3 regions of the Acidovorax sp. BL-A-41-H1 genome follow, and region 3 is predicted to be linked to each of the others. Evidence: riboswitches for the same ligand, from Rfam matches in the RefSeq annotation. Region 3 holds a riboswitch; each other region holds the start of a gene.
What was found. A riboswitch is a leader RNA that binds a small molecule or an ion and turns the genes downstream of it on or off. The one in region 3 is predicted to bind S-adenosylhomocysteine.

Region 1: another riboswitch for S-adenosylhomocysteine. It lies ahead of ahcY (adenosylhomocysteinase); the one in region 3 lies ahead of metH (methionine synthase).
Region 2: another riboswitch for S-adenosylhomocysteine. It lies ahead of ahcY (adenosylhomocysteinase); the one in region 3 lies ahead of metH (methionine synthase).

Annotation. Positions count from the first base shown of each region.
Region 1 covers NZ_JBPVJQ010000008.1:95,232-97,494, reverse strand. Annotated here, with positions in the region: gene ACTPOI_RS22670 (SDR family oxidoreductase) at 1-714, opposite strand, end outside; S-adenosyl-L-homocysteine riboswitch at 903-982, shown strand; gene ahcY (adenosylhomocysteinase) at 1,051-2,263, shown strand, end outside.
Region 2 covers NZ_JBPVJQ010000006.1:73,631-75,893, reverse strand. Annotated here, with positions in the region: gene ahcY (adenosylhomocysteinase) at 17-1,450, opposite strand; S-adenosyl-L-homocysteine riboswitch at 1,523-1,605, opposite strand; gene ACTPOI_RS13585 (hypothetical protein) at 1,792-2,025, shown strand; gene ACTPOI_RS13580 (peptide chain release factor 3) at 2,169-2,263, shown strand, end outside.
Region 3 covers NZ_JBPVJQ010000003.1:459,725-461,987, forward strand. Annotated here, with positions in the region: gene fmdA (formamidase) at 1-484, shown strand, start outside; gene ACTPOI_RS03190 (FmdB family zinc ribbon protein) at 518-862, shown strand; S-adenosyl-L-homocysteine riboswitch at 1,002-1,119, shown strand; gene metH (methionine synthase) at 1,148-2,263, shown strand, end outside.

The DNA of each region.
Region 1 (2,263 bases), on a different contig from region 3:
GTAATCCTGCCCCTTGTTGCGGAAGTACTGCGCCACCTCGGGGTGGGGCAGTACCAGAAAGCGCCCGTCCAGCATGGCGGCCAGCACGTCGCCCGCCACCTGCTCAGGGGGGAGGATGCCGTCGTGCGAGGCCGATCCGCCGTCGCCCGTGACCATGGCCGTCTGCACCGATTGCGGGCACAGGCAGGCCACGCCCACGCCCTTGCGGCCGTAGGCGATGCGCAGCCACTCGGCAAAGGCCACGGCCGCGTGTTTGGTCACAGCATAGGGGGCCGACTCGACGATGGTCAGCAGCCCGGCGGCCGAGGCTGTGACGAGGAAGAAGCCCTCGCCGCGCTCCACCATCTCGGGCACCACGGCGCGCGCTGCCCACACATGGGCCATGCCGTGGATGTTCCACATTGCGTCCCACAGCGGGTCTTCGAGTTCGATGCCGCCCGGGCGGCCCAGGATGCCCGCGTTGGAGATGTAGGCGTCCACGCGGCCATAGCGTTCGCGCGTGGTGGCCACCAGGGCCTGGATGTCGGCCTCTTTGGAGACATCGCAGCGCACGGCCAGGCCCCCGATCTCGTCGGCCACGGCCTGGGCGGGTTCCAGGTGCAGGTCGGCCACGACGACGGCGCGTGCGCCCTCCTGTGCAAAACGCCGCGCGATGCTGCGGCCGATGCCGCTGGCGCCGCCGGTGACGATGACGACCTTGTCCTTGGGGTCCATGCTGTGCTCCTTGATGGCGCTTTTGAAAGAGCATCAGTGTCAGGGGCTCCGCCAACCCCGGCAGCCGCACAGGTGACATGGGTGGTTGGCATGTTGCCGGCGTGAAAGAGCAAGGGCGAGTGAGAGCGGGGCGGCCCCACCCGCAGCCGGGGATGTTTCCCCGCCGGGCACTTGCTTTTATAATCCGCCGATCCGAGGAGCGTTGCAGCGCCCCCAGCACAGGCGGGGCGTGAGGCTCGGAGTCACCCAGCAACGACGCTCATCCACTTCTCGTGTGGTGAGCCTTGTCACTCCCCCGACCAGTGGTTTTTCAAACATGCTTTGGAGCACACCACCATGAACGCACGCGTCAACGCCCCGGTCAACACCGACTGCATCATTGCCGACATCGGCCTGGCCGATTGGGGCCGCAAAGAGATCCGCATCGCCGAAACGGAGATGCCCGGCCTGATGGCCATCCGCGAGGAGTTCGCGGCCAAGCAGTCGCTCAAGGGCGCCCGCATCACCGGCAGCCTGCACATGACGATCCAGACCGCCGTGCTGATCGAAACGCTGCAAGCTCTGGGCGCCGATGTGCGCTGGGCCTCGTGCAACATCTTCTCCACGCAGGACCATGCCGCCGCCGCTATCGCTGCCACCGGCACGCCCGTGTTTGCCGTCAAGGGCGAGACCCTGGCCGAATACTGGGACTACACCCACCGCATTTTTGACTTTGGCCCCAAGGGCACCGCAGGCGAAGGCCCCAACCTGATCCTGGACGACGGCGGCGATGCCACGCTGCTGATGCACCTGGGCAAGAAGGCCGAGAAGGATGCGTCCGTGCTGGCCAACCCCGGCAGCGAAGAAGAGCGCATCCTGTTCGCCGCCATCAAGGCCAAGCTGGCCGAAGACAGCACCTGGTACAGCCGCAAGAGCGCCGAGATCATCGGCGTGACTGAAGAGACCACCACCGGCGTGCACCGCCTCAAGGAAATGTCGGCCAAGGGCTCGCTGATGTTCCGCGCGATCAACGTGAACGACTCGGTGACCAAGTCCAAGTTCGACAACCTGTACGGCTGCCGTGAGTCGCTGGTGGACGGCATCAAGCGCGCTACCGACGTGATGATCGCCGGCAAGGTGGCCGTGGTGGCCGGCTACGGCGACGTGGGCAAGGGCAGTGCCCAGGCCTTGCGCGCCCTGAGCGCCCAGGTGTGGGTGACCGAGATCGACCCCATCAACGCGCTGCAGGCCGCGATGGAAGGCTTCAAGGTTGTGACCATGGAATGGGCGGCCGACAAGGCCGACATCTTCGTGACCACCACCGGCAACCGCGACGTGATCACCTATGAGCACATGGCTGCGATGAAGGACCAGTCCATCGTCTGCAACATCGGCCACTTCGACAACGAGATCCAGGTCGCCAAGCTCGAAGAACACTGCCAGTGGGAGGAAATCAAGCCCCAGGTGGACCATGTGATCTTCCCGGATGGCAAGCGCATCATCCTGCTTGCCAAGGGCCGTCTGGTGAACCTGGGCTGCGGCACGGGCCACCCCAGCTTCGTGATGTCCA
Region 2 (2,263 bases), on a different contig from region 3:
GCCCACAACCCGCCGCTTAGTAGCGGTAGGTGTTGGCCTTGTAGGGGCCTTGCTTGGGCACGCCGATGTAGGCGGCCTGTTCGTCCGACAGCTCGGTCAGCATGGCGCCGACCTTCTTGAGGTGCAGGCGTGCGACCTTTTCGTCGAGGTGCTTGGGCAGCACGTAGACCTTGCCCACTTCGTACTCGTTTTGCTTGGTGAACAGCTCGATCTGCGCAATGGTCTGGTTGGCAAAGCTGGACGACATGACGAAGCTGGGGTGGCCGGTGGCGCAGCCCAGGTTGACCAGGCGGCCCTTGGCCAGCAGCGTGATCTTCTTGCCATCGGGGAAGATGACGTGATCGACCTGGGGCTTGATCTCGTCCCACTGCAGCTTTTCGAGCGAGGCGACATCGATTTCATTGTCGAAGTGGCCGATGTTGCAGACGATGGCTTCGTCCTTCATCGCGGCCATGTGCTCATAGCGGATGACGTTCTTGTTGCCCGTGGCCGACACGAAGATGTCGCACTTGTCGGCAGCGTATTCCATGGTCACGACCTTGTAGCCTTCCATTGCGGCCTGCAGGGCGTTGATGGGGTCGATCTCGGTGACCCAGACCTGGGCGCTCAGGGCGCGCAGGGCCTGGGCCGAACCCTTGCCCACGTCGCCGTAGCCCGCCACGCAGGCGACCTTGCCGGCAATCATCACGTCGGTGGCGCGCTTGATCGAATCGACCAGCGATTCGCGGCAACCGTACAGGTTGTCGAACTTGCTCTTGGTCACCGAGTCGTTCACGTTGATGGCGCGGAACATCAGGCTGCCCTTGGCGGCCATTTCATTGAGGCGCAGCACGCCGGTGGTGGTTTCTTCGGTCACGCCGACGATCTGGGCGCTCTTGCGGCTGTACCAGGTGGGGTCCAGCGCCAGCTTGGCCTTGATGGCGTTGAACAGGCAGGTTTCTTCTTCGCTCGTGGGGTTGGCGATCAGCGAAGCGTCCTTTTCAGCGCGCTTGCCCAGGTGCATGAGCAGCGTGGCGTCGCCGCCGTCGTCCAGGATCATGTTCGGGCCTTCGCCTTCCGCACCGGCCGCGCCGAAGTCAAAGATGCGGTGCGTGTAGTCCCAGTAGTCGGCCAGGGTTTCGCCCTTGATGGCGAACACTGGCGTGCCGGCGGCTGCGATGGCAGCAGCAGCATGGTCTTGCGTGGAGAAGATGTTGCACGAGGCCCAGCGCACGTTGGCGCCCAGTGCCTGCAGGGTTTCGATCAGCACGGCCGTCTGGATGGTCATGTGCAGCGAACCGGTGATGCGCGCGCCCTTCAGGGGCTGCGCCTTGGCAAATTCCTCGCGGATGGCCATCAGGCCAGGCATCTCGGTTTCGGCGATCTTGATTTCTTTGCGGCCCCATTCGGCCAGGCCGATGTCGGCAATGATGCAGTCGGTGTTGACGGGGGCGTTGACGCGGGCGTTCATGATGGTTTGCTCCAAAGCAAGTTTGAAAAACCACTGGTCGCGCAAGTGAATGAAACAGCTCACCACACGAGAAGTGGATGAGCGTCGTTGCTAGATGACTCCGAGCCTCACGCCCCGCTGTTGTTGCTGGGGGCGCTGCAACGCTCCTCGGATTTGCGGATTTTATGACATCCGGCCGGACAGCGCACTGCCCCGCGCCAATGCAAGCCCCGCGCCGACCCGGTAGCCACCCCGTTTCCTACAGCGCTCATCCGTGCCGCTGGGTGTAATTCAAAGCGTGAGTTCGCCGCTGCCCCACCGGGCGGCGGTTCCCATCCAGATCTACCGAGAAAGGCTCCCCCATGAAAAAGCTCATCCTTATCAGCTTCGTTGCTGCCAGCGTTGCAGGCCTGGCTGCCTGTGATGTGAAGAAGACCCAGGAGGGCAATGTCACGGTACCCAAGTACGAAGTGGAAAAGACCCAGTCCGGCGATGTGACCTTGCCCAAGTACGACGTGAAGACCCCAGACGTGAACGTAACCACCGAGAAGAAGGAAATCGAGGTGCCGAAAGTCGAGGTCACGCCCGCCAAGTAAGCGCGCTCACGGTGCAGACGGCAAAGAACGGCTACCCATGGCCCCGGCGCACGCGGGCGCCACCCTGCACCGCAGTGCACGGGGATAATCGCCGGGTCTTTGCCACTTACTGCGCCACGCGCCACAGCGTGGCCCCTGCCCGAATGTCTGCTCCGTTCCTCGACGAAACCCGGCGCCGCCGCACGTTTGCCATCATCTCCCACCCCGACGCCGGTAAAACCACGCTGACGGAAAAGCT
Region 3 (2,263 bases):
CCTGCACTTCAGTCAGGGCGACGGTGAAATCACCTTCTGCGGTGCCATCGAGATGGCGGGCTGGGTGCACATGAAGGTCACCCTCATCAAGGGCGGCATGGCCAAGTACGGCATCAAGAACCCGATCTTCAAGCCCAGCCCCATCACCCCCACGTACAACGACTACCTGATCTTTGAAGGCATCAGCGTGGACGAGACCGGCAAGCAGTACTACCTGGACGTCAACGTGGCCTACCGCCAGGCCTGCCTGAACGCCATCGAGTACCTCAAGAAGTTCGGCTACTCCGGCGCGCAGGCTTACTCCATCCTGGGCACCGCCCCGGTGCAGGGCCACATCAGCGGCGTGGTCGATGTACCGAATGCCTGCGCCACGCTGTGGCTGCCCACGCAGATTTTTGACTTCGATATCAACCCCAGCGCGGCAGGGCCGATCAAGCACCTCGACGGCTCAGTGGCGATGCCGCTCTCGCCTGATCTGGTCTGACCGCATAACGCCATTGCCGAGCAAGGAGCCGCCATGCCCACCTACGACTACGCTTGTGCCCAGTGCGGCGGCTTCGACGCCTTTCGCCTGCTGGCCGACCGCAACGAGCCTGCTGCGTGCCCCGACTGCGGCGCGGCGTCTCCACGCGTGTTTGCCACGGCGCCGCGCCTGGCGCTGATGAGCGCCACCACGCGCAGCGCCATTGCGACCAACGAGCGTGCGCGGCACGAGCCGCAGCGCTCGGGCGATTACGCGCGCCTCAAGCACCCGGCGGGTTGCGGGTGCTGCTCGTCGTCGGCCAGCCGCAAGGCGACGGTCACGGCCCCCAATGGAGCAAAGGCGTTTCCGAGCAAGCGGCCCTGGATGATTTCGCACTGATCGGTAGGGGGTGAGGTGGCGGCTTGCGTGCCAGGCCGGGCTGCCACACAGCATGTGCATGCGCGCCAGAAGAGCAAAACACAGGCGTGGCTGACCTCTGGCATGTGGTGGGGTGCCGCTTCCGCCTAAAATCGCCGCTTCGCCCAAGGAGCGTTGCAGCGGCAGGCCAGGTCCCACCCCCATCGGTGGACGGTTGTCGTCAGGCTTGGGCAGTCGGCACTGTCGCAGGCCATCTTTTGCAACGACGCTCACCTGTTTTTCCGTGTTTTCGCACAGGTGAGCCCCATGTCTGCTATTTCTTTGCCCCCCATGAAGCTGTCCGGCCTGGAGCCGGTGTCCATTGGCGAGGGCACGCTTTTCGTCAACATCGGTGAGCGTACCAATGTCACCGGGTCCAAGGCGTTCGCGCGCATGATCCTGAATGGCCAGTACGAAGAGGCCCTGGCCGTGGCGCGCCAGCAGGTGGAAAACGGCGCGCAGATCATCGACATCAACATGGACGAGGCCATGCTCGACAGCAAGGCCGCCATGGTGCGTTTCCTGCAGCTCATCGCCTCCGAGCCAGACATCGCCCGCGTGCCCATCATGGTCGACAGCTCCAAGTGGGAGGTGATCGAGGCCGGGCTGCGCTGCATCCAGGGCAAGGGCATCGTCAATTCGATCAGCATGAAAGAGGGCGTGGAGCCCTTCAAGCACCAGGCCAAGCTGCTGCGCCGCTACGGCGCCGCCGCCGTGGTGATGGCGTTTGACGAAAAGGGCCAGGCCGATACCTACGAACGCAAGATCGAGATCTGCGAGCGCGCCTACCGCATCCTGGTGGACGAGGTGGGCTTCCCGGCCGAAGACATCATCTTCGACCCCAACATCTTTGCCGTGGCCACCGGCATCGAAGAGCACAACAACTACGCGGTTGACTTCATCGAAGCCACGCGCTGGATCAAGCAAAACCTGCCGGGCGCCAAGGTGTCGGGCGGGGTGTCCAACGTGTCGTTTTCCTTCCGCGGCAACGACCCGGTGCGCGAGGCCATCCACACCGTGTTCCTGTTCCACGCTATTTCAGCCGGCATGGACATGGGCATCGTCAACGCGGGCATGGTGGGCGTGTACGACGACCTGGAGCCCGTGCTGCGCGAGCGTGTGGAAGACGTGGTGCTCAACCGCCGTCCCGATGCCGGCGAGCGCCTGGTCGAGATCGCCGAAACCGCCAAGAGCGGCGCCAAGGACGAGAGCAAGCGCCTCGAATGGCGCGGCACGCCCGAGCACCCCAAGACCGTGGGCGAGCGCCTGAGCCACGCGCTGGTGCACGGCATCACCGACTTCATCACCGAAGACACCGAAGAGGCCTACCGCGAGATCCTGGCCAAGGGCGGCCGCCCGTTGCACGTCATCGAGGGCCCCCTG